DNA from 2 places in the Microbacterium cucumeris genome. Region 1 is predicted to be linked to the other one. Evidence: riboswitches for the same ligand, from Rfam matches in the RefSeq annotation. Region 1 holds a riboswitch; the other holds the start of a gene.

Region 1 (7,228 bases):
GCGCAGGATCTCGCCGCCCGCGTAGCCGGATGCGCCGGAGACGGCGACGGAATACGTCATGGTTCTACCTTAACGGTCGGGGATGTTCGGGCCGGGGCGGCGACACCGGCACTCTCCCCGCCGGAAGCACGACGGGAGCGCGGGGTCGCCTAGAGTCGGCGGCCGCCACGGCGTCGGCGCACAGGGGCAGCGCTCACGAAGAGCGTTGCGTGAGGGTGCGCGACCGAAGGCATGTCGCGACCATAGCGCCCGGATCCGCGCGCGTGCAAATCCGGGGCGTCATCCGCGCAGTTCCCGCAGCAGCGCTTCCTCCTCGTCCCGGGTCAGTCCTGCACGTCGAGGACGGTCGACGCCGCGGGCGCGCTCGTCGGCGACGACCTTCGCGATCGTGTCCTCGTGCGGGGTCAGTGCGGCGCCCTCGGCCAGATACGCCCGGTTGCTGCGCCGCAGGAACCCGCTCATCTCGGCCGGCAGCCACAGCGGCAGCGACCTCTCCCCCATCCAGTAGTCGACCTCGTGATCGGCGAGCCAGGCTTCGCCGGCCTCCACGACCTCACCGGAGTGCCGTGTCGCAGCCCGGACGAGTGCAAGCATCTCGCCGAGCGGGAGAGGCTCCCCGATCGCGTTCAGGATGCCGTGACCGCGGTCCGTCGCGATGAAGGCGGCGAGATCCTCGACATCGATCACCTGGGCCCAGGCTTCCGCGAGCGGAGGCACGAGCACCGCTTCCGCGCCCGCGCGTTCGAAGGCGGCAGCCCAGTACCCGAACCGGTCGCTCGGGTCACCGGGCCCGACGATGAGCCCCGGACGCAGGATGCGGGCACGATCACCGAGCGATCCGACGGCCTGTTCGGCGGCGACCTTCTGGGCGGCGTAATCGTCCTCATCGCCCTCGCGGGCGGGTGCATGCAGCGGCGACGACTCGTCCGCATCCGGTGTGCTGTCGTCCGCGTACACCGACATCGACGACACATACGTCCAGCGGCGAGCGCGGCCGGCGAGCGCCCCGACGGCTCGCTCGACGTGGCCGGCCCGTGATGAGACGTCGACGACCTCGTCCCAGTCCCGCTGCAGCTGGTCGTAGACGCCGTCGTCATCGCGATCGCCGCGGACGAGAGCCGTCCCGTCCGGAGCCGGACGTCCACCGCGAGCGAGACAGGTCACACGGGCTCCGGCATCCCGCCAGCGCTCGGCGATCCGCGACGACAGCCAGCCGGTCCCGCCCAGGATCAGAACGTCGGTCATGCGTCCATGTCACCAGGTCGACCGCGTCGGAGGAAGGGCTTCCGCTCAGAGCGGATCGACGCCCATGGGAGCCGCGAAGAAGGCGAGCTCCAGCTCACTGGAGCGCGCGAAGGCGCGGAACATCCTCTCGCGACCGTCGACGTCCGAGGCCGATGCGACCCGCGTCACGTAGTCGATCGCCTGGGTCGTGGCGACCTCGAACGCGGGGTCTGCATAGGTCGCGAGCCAGGAGGCGTAGGGATGCTCCGGGTCACGGGCGCGCTCACCGAACTCCCCCGCATGCAGGCGGCGTCCCAGATCGGTATAGAGCCAGAAGCACGGCAGGATCGCGGCGATCAGCTCGCCGTACTCGCCGCCGAACGCCGTCGAACGCAGGTGATCGAGGTAGGAGGTCGTGACCTCGGAGGGCTCCGCCGCGAACGTCTCACGTCCGATGCCGCTCTCGGGCGTCAACCACGACGCGTGCAGTTCCAGTTCGCCGACGATCGATCCGCGCGCGGAGTCCGCCCAGAACGCCTGCTCCATGGGCGTCGGGGCCAGCCTTGCCGCCTCGGCGAGGACCCGCGCGTATTCCCGGAGATACAGTGCGTCCTGCGCCAGGTAGGACAGGAACCGCCCGCGATCGAGTGTCCCTGCGGCGAGGCCTCGGACGAAGGCCGCGTCGTCGATGCTCCGGCGGATGCCGCGAATGCTCTCCCACCAGTCGCTCTCGATCTCGGCGGCCTCCGGTGCGGTGTCCGTGCCCCCGCGGCTCCAGGACCCGGCGAAGTGATGAAGCGGTCCGTGGCCGCCTCCGACGCCGAGTTCGCCGCTCGCGCGGAGTGATTCGCGGAGCCAGCGGCGCGACGCGGAGACAGCGTCGACGGGGTGCTCGCCGCGTGCGAGACGCGTCGCGAGCGCCGAGGACAGCGAACAGCCCGTTCCGTGTGTATTGACCGTGGCGATGCGTGTTCCACGGAACTCCGCCCGTACGTCACGTGCCGCGTCGATGAGCGCGTCGGGTGCGTCGTCGCCGTCGAGGTGTCCGCCTTTCACGAGTACGGCGGCCCCGATCCGCGCGGACACAGCATCGGCTGCGGCGAGCGCGTCGTCCCAGCCGTCGATCGACCGGCCCGCGAGCACCGCGAGCTCGGCGAGATTGGGAGTCACGACATCGGCATGCCGCAGCAGGTCCTCGAGTCCCTGCTCCGCCTCGCGGTCGAGAAGACGATCGCCGCTGGTGGAGACCATCACGGGGTCCACGACGACGATCGGCGGACGGACCTCCCGGAGCCACCCGGTCACCGCGCTGATGACCTCGGCGTTCGCGAGCATCCCGATCTTCACGGCATCCACCATGATGTCGTCGGAGACCGCGTCGAGCTGCTCGCGCAGGAAGGCGACCGGCGGGACGTGGACGCCGCGGACGCCACGGGTGTTCTGCGCGGTGAGAGCCGTGAGCACGGCCATCCCGTATCCCCCGTTCGCGGCGATGGACTTGAGATCGGCCTGGACGCCGGCGCCGCCGGACGGGTCGCTGCCCGCGATGCTCAGGACCCGCGGCACACCGGCGGCGCGCCAGCGCCGCACGAACTCCGCTGCCGCGGTCCGCGGATCCTCGGCTGCGCACAGCGCAGAGACGACTGCGAGGCCGGCTGCTCCGGCATCCCGCAGCCGCTCGGTGTCCTCGATGCTCACCCCGCCGATCGCGACGCAGGGCAGCGGGCTCGCCAGCGCGAAGGACCGGAACCCCTCGATGCCCAGTGCCGGCGGGTGATCCGGTTTGGTCGTGGTCGGGCGGATCACACCGACGCCGAGGTAGTCCACGGTCCCCTCCGGCAGGGCCAGGACGGCATCGAGGTGCTCGGGACTGTGGGCGGTGAGCCCGATCAGCGCCTCAGGTCCGAGCGCCTCGCGGGCGCGGAGGACGGACACGTCTCCCTGCCCCAGATGCACGCCATCGATGCGCGCTCCCGCCGCCCGCGCCGCGAGCGCGGCCTCCACCCGGTCGTTCACCACGAGCAGGGCGCGTCCGTCGATGACACGGGACAACTCGACGAGCTGCGCCGTCGTCTCGGCGTCCGTCGCCGTCTTGTCTCGCAGCTGCACGACGCGCACGCCTCCGGCGACGGCCTGACGGACGGTCTCGATGACGCCGCGACGGCCGCAGAGCGACGTGTCGGTGACGAGATACAGCGAGAGGTCCGGGGTCATCGGACGGCGCCTTCGACACGTGCGGCAGCAGCCACGTCGTCCGGCCGTACAGCCGCGAGCGCGTCGAGCAGTGCGACCGCGAAGCTCCCCGGCCCCCGTGAGGCACGCGCGGCGTTCTCCGCCGCGACCGTGTACACCAGACTCGCCGCCGCGACCGTCACCAACGGATCGCCGGTGCGCGCCGTCCCGAGGAATGCCGCCATCACCGCGCCGAGTGCGCATCCGCCGCCGGTCACCTTGGTGAGCAGCTCGTGTCCGTTCGCGATGCGCAGGACGCGCGCGCCGTCCGTGATGAGGTCGACCGGTCCGGAGACCGCGACGACGCCGCCGTGGCGTTCGGCGAGCGCGAATGCGGCGTCGGCCGCGGCATCCGTGCTGTCGATCGCATCCACACCGCGGCCGCCGACGGAGTGACCCGCGAGTGCCAGGATCTCCGACGCGTTGCCGCGGATCGCTGTGGGATTCTGCTCGGCGAGCTCTCGGGCGAGAGCGGTGCGCACCGGCAGCACGCCGATCGCGACGGGGTCGAGCACCCAGGGCGTGCCGGCATCCACGGCGCCGCCGACGGCCTCGCGCGCGGCGTCGCGCTGCTCGGGCGTCGGCGTGCCGAGGTTGACCAGCACTCCCGAGGCGACGGATGCGAACATCCTGGACTCGCCGACGATGTCGACCATCGCCGGCGCAGCGCCGAGTGCCAGCAGCGCGTTCGCGGTGAACCCCGTCACCACTGCGTTCGTGATGCAGTGCGTGAGCGGTGGCGCCGCGCGCAGCGCATCGAGGAGAGCGCCGGCCTCCGTGACGAGGTCGGCTTCGGACGGTGGGCAGAGGCGATCGCTCACGCGACATCCCTTCGCTAGTACGAACTAGATCAGGTTCGACGGGTGTGTTCTCAGCCGCGGATGCGGCACCCCGTGTCACTGCCTCGCAGTCTAGCGAAGCGGTCGTTCAGGACGGCAGGTCCGCCAGTTCGGCGACCGTCCAGGACGGCTCAGGCCGCCAGCGCACCCACTCCGGCGCGAACGCCCAGTGCCCCGCGTGGAAGGACGCGATGGCGGCCGCGGCGTGAACCTCGATCAGGGCGGCCTCCTCCGGTGCGATGCGTCCCTGCTCGACGGCCGCGACGAGCTCGTCCTCGTCCTTCATGTGGATCGCGCCGTCAGCCGTGATCCACACGTCCAGCACGTGATCGGACGAGTACGTCGCCCGATCCGTGCGCTGGTGCGCGTTCTCGAGATTGACGTACCACCCGCCGAAGGTCCACTCGGAGCCTCCCGCCTCCTCCCAGAAGAGCCAGACCGACCACGGCAGGTCGGCCGGTGCGATCCGCAGGATGCCGTTGCCCCACCAGTCCTCGACGATGCGGGTGCGCGGCACGCGCCAGCGCTGGTCGAGCGGAACCGTGCGGATGCGACGGCCGTCCGGGGCGCCCATGCCTTCGAGCCTCGTTCCCACCGCCAGCCACGCGACGAGGCCTCGTTCGTCGTCGCGCACGACGCGCATCGGGGCGATGTTCGACGCGTCCCCGTGCTGCCAGCGCGGCTTGCGGTAGTGCCAGTCGATCTGCGCGCCGGGAGCGAGGAAGGGCGGGATGCCGAGGTCCCGCGCGCCTGCGGGGGCGGTCAGGGCGGTGGGCCGCAGGACGACGCCGGTCACTGGGCGCGCTCTCGCTCGAGAAGGTCGGCTGTCATGCCCCCCATCCTGGCGCAGCTCGGCTCAGGGACGCGTCGCCGCGACCAGCTCCGCCACCCGTGTCGCAGCCTCCGACAGACGCTCCGCGAACTCCGGGTCGGACTCCGCCCGCGCCGTCACGGCCTCGATGATGCGGGTGGCCGTGTCGGGCGTGGAGCCGGCGATCGTGAGGACCAGGTCGGCGCCGGCCTCGATCGCGGCCACCGCGTTCGCGACCGGGTCGGCGTAGGCCGGGTCGCCGGAGGACAGCAGCATTCCGAGATCGTCCGTCACGGCGACGCCCTCGAAACCGAGGTCGTCGCGCAGAATCGCGTACCACTCCGGCGACAGCGATGCCGGCAGGTCGGACACGCTCGTGTAGCGCAGGTGGCCCGTCATCACCAGCTCCGCCCCGGCGTCGATGCCGGCGGCGAACGGGATCGCGTCGTGCGTGCGCCAGTCGTCCAGGCTCATCGCCGTGGTGGGGATGGCGCGATGCGAGTCGCCTTCGGCAGCGCCGTGGCCGGGGAAGTGCTTGAGTGTGGTGGCGACGTACCCGCGCTCGGCCGCGACGATCGCCGCGACCCGATCGGCGACCGACTGTGGGTCGGTTCCGTACGAGCGCCCGTGGATGAACGAGCCCTCGGATCTCGGGACATCGGCCACGACACCGAAGTTGACGTCGATCCCGGCCTGCGCCAGCATCCGCGCTCGGGAGGCGAACGCCGCCCGCGCCTCCGCGGGCGGCGCATCCTTCAGGGCCGACGCGGACGGAAGCTCGTCCCAGGGAACCCGCGCCACCACACCGCCCTCCTGATCGGTCGCGATGAGCGCGTCGTCCGAGGCGGAATGCACGGAGTCGGTGAGCGCGCGCAGCTGCTCCGGTGCGCCCGGGACGTTGTCGCCCATCAGGATCAGCCCGTCGGGGCCGCTCGCGACGTAGGCGGACAGGGCGGCCGGGTCGGTGCCCCCGGCGTATCCCATGACCACGAGCGCCGCCTGCTCGCGCGCGGGCATGTCCGCGACCCGCTCGGCCGCCTTCTCGAGCGCGGTCATCGGGGCCGGTTCCGGCGTGGCCGACGGCTGCGTCGTCGGTCGCGTCGTGGTGCTCTCCGCGACGGGCGTCGTGTCCGGCGCGCAGCCGCTGAGACCGGCGCTGAGCGCCACGACGACGACGGCCGCCCTCAGGCGCTTGCGGGTCGCGCGGGAGATCGTCATGCTTCCATCCTGCCCGCCTCCGGCTGAGCGATGGGCGGGAGCTCGACGCGACCGCGCTGCTCTTCTCAGCATCCGCGGCAGATGAATCGGCCGCGTCGGCGGGAATCAGCAGCGCGGTCCGCAGAACCGCAAGGAGTTCACTCCCGCAGCGTCGCGCCGAACCGTTCGCCGGCCAGCGCGACGCCGGCGAGCTTCGCCTCCGTGGCCTCGGCGGCGGTGAGCGTGCGGTCGGGAGCACGGAAGCGCAGCGCGAACGTGAGGCTCTTCGTCCCGTCCGGCAAGCCCTCACCGCGGTAGTCGTCCACCAGCCGGAGGGATTCCAGCAGATCGCCGGCGCCCTCCACGAGGGTCTCGCGCAGGTCCCCGGCGGCGAGCGCCTCGGGAACGACGAGCGACACGTCCTGGGTGGCGGCGGGGAACGTCGACAGGCTCTCCGCGACGACCCGGTGACCGGCGAGCTCCAGGATGCCGTCGAGATCCAGCTCGAGCACGACCGCGCGGCCTGGCAGGTCCGCGTCGGATGCCACGTCCGGGTGCAGCTCGCCGACGTAGCCGACCTCGGCTCCGCGCACGCTCAGTACGCCGGTGCGCCCCGGGTGAAGCGCTGCGCGCTGCCCTTGGACGACATCGATCTCGACGCCCGCGGCTGCCGCGATGACCTTCACGGCATCCAGCGCCTCGCTCAGACCGTACGGCTCGGCGGCGCGGCCCGGCTGGCGCGGCGTCACGTTGCCCGTGAACAGCGCTGCGACATGGCGGCGCTGCGGCGGGATCGAGGCGTTGAGCGCCGCGAGCGTCTCGTCCGAGGGACGCACGCCCAGCGGCGGCACCTCGTCCGTCCCGTAGGCGACGCCCTCCTCCGGAAGGAACACGACACCGGTCTCGAAGATCGCGACGTCCGTCA
Region 2 (7,228 bases), on a different contig from region 1:
GAGCCGGGCGAGACCGTCGCGATCGTCGGGTCGACCGGATCGGGCAAGACCACGCTGGTGTCGCTCATCCCGCGACTCTTCGACGTCACGGGAGGCGTCGTCCGCGTGGGCGGGACCGACGTGCGCGACGCGGACGTCGAGAAGCTCTGGGACAGCATCGGGCTCGTCCCGCAGCGTCCGTTCCTGTTCACGGGAACCGTGGCCTCCAACCTGCGCTACGGCCGCGAGGAGGCCACCGACGAGGAGCTCTGGAAGGCTCTCGAGATCGCTCAGGGACGCGACTTCGTCGAGGAGATGCCCGACGGGCTGAACTCGCGCATCGCGCAGGGCGGCACCAACGTGTCCGGCGGACAGCGCCAGCGTCTCGCGATCGCGCGGGCCATCGTGCACCAGCCCAAGGTCCTGGTGTTCGACGACTCGTTCTCGGCGCTGGACCTGACGACGGATGCACGACTCAGACAAGCACTGTGGAGAGAACTGCCGGAGGTGACCAAGATCGTCGTCGCACAGCGCGTGTCCACGATCACGGACGCGGATCGCATCGTCGTCCTCGACGGCGGCACCATGGTCGGCGTCGGAACGCACGAGGAGCTCCTCGCGTCGAACGACACCTACCGCGAGATCGTCGAGTCGCAGCTGGGGGTGGACGCATGAGCACGCCCGAACAGCTGACCGCCGACGAGCAGTACGAGGCCGAGCTCGCCGAACAGGCGCGCCAGAACTCCGGCGACTGGGACGCCGTCGCACCCGGGAAGGCCGACAACTTCGGCAAGAGCTTCGGCCGCATGATCGGCCTGCTCAAGCCGTCCGCCCTGTGGTTCGTCTTCGTGTCGATCCTCGGCGCGATCGGCGTCGTCCTCACCGTCGCGGCCCCGAAGGTGCTCGGCGAGGCGACCAACATCATCTACGAGGGCTTCATCTCGAAGACCCTCGGCGATGCGGGCGTCCCGGCCGGCACGTCGCAGGAGCAGATCGTCGAGATGCTCCGCGCGCAGGGTCAGGACGACTTCGCCAACATGGTGGCCGCGTTCAGCGACTTCGAGGTCGGTGCGGGCATCGACTTCGAGCGCCTGCGCTGGATCATCATCGCGGTGCTGGCGATCTACGTCGGCGCGGCGCTGCTGACCTGGATCCAGGGCTACGTCATCAACGTCATCATGGTGCGCACGATGTGGCGCCTGCGAGAGGACGTCGAGGCGAAGATCAACCGCCTGCCGCTGTCGTACTTCGACAAGGTGCAGCGCGGTGAGCTGATCTCGCGGGTCACGAACGACATCGACAACATCACGCAGACGATGCAGCAGTCGCTCTCGGGCGCGCTGACGTCGATCCTCACGGTCATCGGCGTGCTGTGGATGATGTTCTCGATCTCGTGGCAGCTCGCGCTGGTGGCGCTGGTCGCCCTGCCGCTCATGGGTGTCATCTTCGGCGTCATCGGTCCGCACTCGCAGCGGGCGTTCGGGACGCAGTGGCGCAAGGTCGGCCGACTCAACGCCCGCGTCGAGGAGGCCTTCTCGGGTCACGCCCTGGTCAAGGTCTTCGGCCGTGAGCAGGATGCGCTGGACAAGTTCCAGGTCGAGAACGAGGAGCTCTACCGGGCGGCGTTCAAGGCACAGTTCCTGTCGGGCATCATCATGCCGGCCATGACCTTCGTCGGAAGCCTCACCTACGTCGGCATCGCGGTGCTCGGCGGGCTCATGGTGGCCAGCGGACAGCTGCGGCTCGGCGACGTGCAGGCGTTCATCCAGTACTCGCAGCAGTTCACGCAGCCGCTGAGCGAGCTGGGCGGCATGGCGGCGGTCGTGCAGTCCGGCACGGCGTCGGCGGAGCGGGTGTTCGACTTCCTGGACGCCGACGAGCAGGACCCGGACGGCGACGACGCGGCGAAGATCGCGGACGGCAAGGGCGTCATCGAGTTCGAGAACGTCTCGTTCTCGTACACGCCGGAGCGACCGCTGATCACCGACCTGTCCTTCCGGGTGGAGCCGGGGCAGACCGTCGCGATCGTCGGACCGACCGGTGCGGGAAAGACGACCCTCGTCAACCTCATCATGCGCTTCTACGAGCTGAACTCGGGACGCATCCTGCTGGACGGACAGGACATCGCGCACCTCACCCGTTCCGATCTGCGTTCGCGCACCGGCATGGTGCTGCAGGATCCGTGGCTGTTCGCCGGGTCGATCCTGGAGAACATCCGGTACGGCCGGGCGACGGCGACGGACGAGGAAGTGCTGGCGGCGGCGAAGGCCACCTACGTGGACCGCTTCGTGCACGCGCTGCCGGACGGTTACGAGACGGTCCTCGACGAGGACGCCTCGAACGTGTCGGCCGGTGAGCGCCAGCTGATCACCATCGCCAGGGCGTTCGTGTCGCAGCCGTCGATCCTCATCCTGGACGAGGCGACGAGCGCGGTCGACACCCGTACCGAGCTGCTGCTGCAGCACGCGATGGCGGCCCTCCGCCAGGGCCGGACCTCGTTCGTGATCGCGCACCGCCTGTCGACGATCCGCGATGCCGACCTCATCCTCGTGATGGAGCACGGCGACATCGTCGAGAAGGGCACGCACGACGAGCTCATCGCGGCGCAGGGCGCGTACTGGCGGCTGTACCAGTCGCAGTTCGAGCAGGCCGCGACCGACATCGACGCCGAGGAGGCGATGACCGCGTCCACTCCCGTGGTCGTCACCGGCGAGGCGGAGGATGCCGCGGAGGGCGAGCCCGTCGAATCCGAGTCCGAACAGGCCTGACCGCAGTCCGAAGAGGCCGCCACCCGGAGGGGTGGCGGCCTCTTCGCGTAAGGCGATCAGTCGGTGATGCCGAACAGCTCGAACGGGTGCGTGAGCCGCCACCACGCGCTCGGCGGCTCGATCTCCTCGGCGAGGACGACCGGCACCTCGACCGAGTCCAGCGGTCCCGTGACCGTCAGGGTGCCGACTGCGTCATCCGCCTCGGTGGCATCGCCGAGGTCGAACACGACCTCGGCGGTCGGCGCGGCCGAGTTCCACAGCACGACGGCCGCGTCGGCATCCGTCACGACGTCCGCACTCGCTCCCCACGGGGTGCTCACCTCGCCGACGACGGTCTCGGCGGCGACAGCGGGGCCCTGCGCCTGCAGCGCCGCCTCCACCTGCGCGTACAGCGCCCGGCTCGCCTCCAGACGCTCGTCGTCGCCGTCCTGACCGAGCACCGAGGCGTACAGGCGCACCGTGGTGTCGCCGACTGTGACGTCCTTGCCGCTGAGCAGGTTGTAGTCCCCGTCCAGCGATCCGGTCTTCACGCCGACGAATCCCGGCTCTCCGAGAAGCCCGTTCGAGTTCGTCACGAGACCCGCGCCGGGGAGCTCCACCGAGGCCGTTCCGACGATCTCCGCGAACACCGGATTCGCCATGGCGATCGACGCGAGCTTCGTCAGTGATGCGGGGGAGGCGACGTTCCCCTCGTTGCGGCCGGACGGCGTCACGATCGTGATGTCGCTGAGCCCCCGCGCGGCGAGCCACTGCTCGGCGGCGTCGGCGAAGGCGCTGTCCGATCCCCAGATCTCGTCCGAGAGCCGGTCGATGTAGTTGTTCGCCGACCCGAGCAGAACGCCCTGCAGCATCTGGTACTCCGTGAGCGTCCCGTCGACCGGAACGTCCAGCGCGGACTGGTCGTCGCGGCGGTACGACCAGTAGTCGAGCGTGTCTCCGTAGTCGAACGCGTACTCCGGCCCCTGCTCGCCCGGCTTCAGCGGTCGCTCCTCCAGCACCAGCATGACCGAGACGACCTTCGTCACGCTCGCGATCGGTGCCCGATCTCCGGTGGACGACGCCGTCCCGATGCCGTCCACGCTGATCGCGGCACTGCCGTCGGCGGGCCAGGTCACCGCGGCGGCCTCGGCCGCGACCGGTTCCACCGCGACGGCCTCGACCGTCGGCGGGAGCTCATGAAGCGGCCACAGCAGCGCCGTGGCGGAATAGGCGACGGCGAGCGCGACCAGGGTCCCCAGCGGAACCAGAATGCCCGGGCGCAGGATGCCGCGCCGCGGGGCGCCCACCAGGAGGTCGGGCCCGTCGTCGCGGTCGGTCGACGTGTCGATCGCAGCGGCCCCGCTCGCCGCGGCCACCGCGAGCGGATCGACCCAGAGCAGCGCGGTCGCGGGAGAGTTCTCGTCCGCCCAGGCGGCGGGACGCTCCATCGCGGTGTCCGCGGCCAGGAGAGCGGCGACCTCCGCGGTGTCGTCGTCGCGGGCGTCCGCGTCGGTCTCGGCCGCGCCGCCTGCTTCCGCGTCGGAGACGATCACGGTCGCGGGTGTCTCGCCGGTCTCGGGATCGGACACGATGGCGGTCGCGGGTGCCTCGCTGGTCGCGGCGTCGGAATCCTGCGTCACGTCGATCGGAACCTCGATGCCGGTGCCGGGCCCTGCATCCGACGCGATCGCGGTCTCCGCATCCGTCGTGACGTCACTGCCGGCCTCGGACAGGACCCGGACATCGCCAGCCGGCGCCGCGACGGTCGCGGCATCCGCCGTCGAATCGGTCGCGGCGTCGTCATCGGTCAGGACCGCGGTCTCGGGATCCGGAACAGCGTCGGACCCGACGTCCGCGGCATCGCCCGCAGCCTGCTCGGACGCGGCCTCGGGTTCCGCGGATGCGCCGCTCGAACCGGTCGCCGCCCCGTCCACGATCATGCGCCGACGACGCTCCCGGCGCGTCAGGGCGCCGCCGCCGTCGGTCTGCTCGTCGAGGGTCACCCGCATACGCTACCGAATCCGCATGTGACTCCCCCGTATTGGCATCGGAGTAAGATCGTGCTCACAACCCACGGGAGTCCGGCGAGCCGGGCTGAGAGGAAGCGATCCGCGCTTCGACCGTCGAACCTGATCCGGATCATGCCGGCGCAGGGAGGAGAACAGATGAGTACGTCCACGCCCGCACCCGCTTCGAACGAAGCATCCGTCGCAGCATCCGCCGGTGCGCATCCCTGGCGCTGGCGCGTCGTCGACATCGTCGTCGCCGCCGTCCTGGGGGTCGCGCTCGGCCTGGTGTTCTGGGGCTGGAACACGATCGGCTACGCCTGGTTCGGCGCCGCCGACGCGCTCACCCCCGGTCTCGGCGGGATCGCCGTGGGCATCTGGCTGCTCGGCGGCGTCGTCGGCGGGCTCGTCATCCGCAAGCCCGGAGCGGCCCTCGTCGTCGAGCTCGTCGCGGCCATCGTCTCGATGATGATCGGCAACGTGTGGGGCGTCTCGACCGTGCTCTCCGGCCTGGTGCAGGGCCTGGGTGCCGAGCTCGTCTTCGCGCTGTTCCTCTACCGTCGCTTCGGCATCGTCGTCGCCATGCTCGCCGGGGCGGGCGCGGGGGCCGCGGCCTGGATCTTCGAGCTCTTCTACGGCAGCTCGCCGAACATCCTGAAGTCGCTCGAGTTCAACACCATCTACCTCACCACCGTCGTGATCTCGGGCGCGATCCTGGCCGGCATCGTCGGTTGGCTGCTCGTGCGCGCTCTGGCCGTGACCGGTGCACTGAACCGCTTCGCGGCCGGGCGAGAGCTCGTCCGCGAAGTCTGAGGGCGGGATGAGTGCCGCCCGGCCGGCTCGGGTGCAGGCCACGGGCTGGGGATGGCGATACGCCGGCCGCAGGCTTCCGGCCGTGAGCGACGTCTCCTTCACGATCGAGCCGGGGGAGCGCGTGCTGCTGCTCGGCGCGTCCGGGGCGGGCAAGTCGACGCTGCTGGCCGGGATCGCCGGCGTCCTCGGCGACGCGGATGAGGGTGTGCGCACCGGGACCCTGCTGATCGACGGCGCCGCGCCGGAGTCCTCGCGCGGTCGAACCGGTCTGGTCCTGCAGGATCCGGATGCCGGGATCGTGCTGTCCACCGTGGCCGACGACGTCGCCTTCGGCTGCGAGAACCTCGGCGTTCCGGCATCCGAGATCCCCGGGCGCGTGTCGGAGGCGCTCGCCGCCGCCGGTCTCGATGTGCCGCTCGGCCGTCCGACCAAGGCGCTCTCGGGCGGACAGAAGCAGCGCCTGGTCCTCGCCGGTGCTCTCGCCATGCGCCCCGGCCTCCTGCTGCTGGACGAGCCGACCGCCAATCTGGACCCCGTCGGCGTGCAGGAGGTGCGAGCGAGCGTCGAGCGGGCCGTGGACGAGACCGGCGCCACCCTCGTCGTCGTCGAGCATCGCACGCCGGTCTGGGTCGACCTCATGACACGCGTGATCGTCCTCGCCGCCGACGGCGGGCTGCTGGCCGACGGCGCCCCCGCCCGCGTCTTCGCCGAGCACGGCCCGGCGCTCGCCGACGCGGGCGTGTGGGTGCCGGATGCCGGGATCGAGCTGCCCGCCCTGCCGGACGCCACCGGCGACGCCGTGCTGTCGGCGTCCGAGCTCACGATCGCGCGGGACGCGCGCAGCCCCGTCCAGAGCGGGCTGGACGTGCGCGTTCCTCGGGGAGCCGCGACCGTCGTCACGGGGGCGAACGGTGCGGGCAAGTCCACTCTCGCCCTCACCCTCGCCGGACTCATCCCCGAGCGGGACGGCGAAGTGCTCGCCGCGGAGGATCTGGCAGGACGTCGCGGGCGGCGACCCTTCCGGTGGTCCTCCCGCGAGCTCCTCACCCGCATCGGCACCGTCTTCCAGGAGCCTGAGCATCAGTTCCTCACGCAGACCCTGCGGGACGAGCTGGCGGTGGGCCCGAAGGCGCTGGGCTGGGATCGCGCGCGGACGGACGCCGTCGTCGACGCACTGCTCGAACGACTGGACCTCGCGCCCCTCGCCCTGGCGAACCCGTTCACGCTGTCCGGCGGCCAGAAGCGCCGGCTGTCCGTCGCGACGGTGCTCGCGGCATCCCCGGCGGTCATCGTCCTGGATGAGCCGACCTTCGGGCAGGACCGGAAGGGATGGATATCCCTCGTGTCCCTGCTGCAGGAGGAGATCGCCCGCGGGCGCTCGATCATCGCCGTCACGCACGACGAGGGTGTGACACAGCATCTCGGCGGGCACCGCATCGAGCTGGAGAGGCGGGTGGCCGCATGACCGGCACACTGCACGCGCTCCGCGCAGAGACCCGGGAGTCCCTCTGGCTGGACGGAGTGAACCCGGTGACGAAGCTCCTCCTCGCCCTCGTGCTGTCGGTGCCGCTGTTCGCCTCGATCGACGTGACCAGCGCGCTCGTGGCGATCGCCCTGCAGCTGCTGTGCCTGCCGCTGACCGGTCTGAGCCTCGGCACCGTCCTCCGGCGCCTGCTGCCCATC

The links. Region 1 has a riboswitch for thiamine pyrophosphate ahead of thiM (hydroxyethylthiazole kinase). Riboswitches for the same ligand answer to the same signal wherever they lie in the genome.
Region 2: another riboswitch for thiamine pyrophosphate. It lies ahead of AC3RXZ_RS12655 (ECF transporter S component); the one in region 1 lies ahead of thiM (hydroxyethylthiazole kinase).

What each region holds. Positions count from the first base shown of each region.
Region 1 is NZ_JBYRIZ020000002.1:524,669-531,896, reverse strand. It holds gene argC (N-acetyl-gamma-glutamyl-phosphate reductase) at 1-60, opposite strand, end outside; gene AC3RXZ_RS09120 (NAD-dependent epimerase/dehydratase family protein) at 280-1,245, opposite strand; gene AC3RXZ_RS09115 (bifunctional hydroxymethylpyrimidine kinase/phosphomethylpyrimidine kinase) at 1,291-3,438, opposite strand; gene thiM (hydroxyethylthiazole kinase) at 3,435-4,277, opposite strand; TPP riboswitch at 4,267-4,360, opposite strand; gene AC3RXZ_RS09105 (ribonuclease FAU-1 family protein) at 4,384-5,091, opposite strand; gene AC3RXZ_RS09100 (glycoside hydrolase family 3 N-terminal domain-containing protein) at 5,152-6,324, opposite strand; gene pheT (phenylalanine--tRNA ligase subunit beta) at 6,462-7,228, opposite strand, start outside.
Region 2 is NZ_JBYRIZ020000004.1:207,051-214,278, forward strand. It holds gene AC3RXZ_RS12640 (ABC transporter ATP-binding protein) at 1-654, shown strand, start outside; gene AC3RXZ_RS12645 (ABC transporter ATP-binding protein) at 651-2,747, shown strand; gene AC3RXZ_RS12650 (D-alanyl-D-alanine carboxypeptidase family protein) at 2,804-4,729, opposite strand; TPP riboswitch at 4,790-4,899, shown strand; gene AC3RXZ_RS12655 (ECF transporter S component) at 4,892-5,545, shown strand; gene AC3RXZ_RS12660 (ABC transporter ATP-binding protein) at 5,553-7,010, shown strand; gene AC3RXZ_RS12665 (energy-coupling factor transporter transmembrane component T family protein) at 7,007-7,228, shown strand, end outside.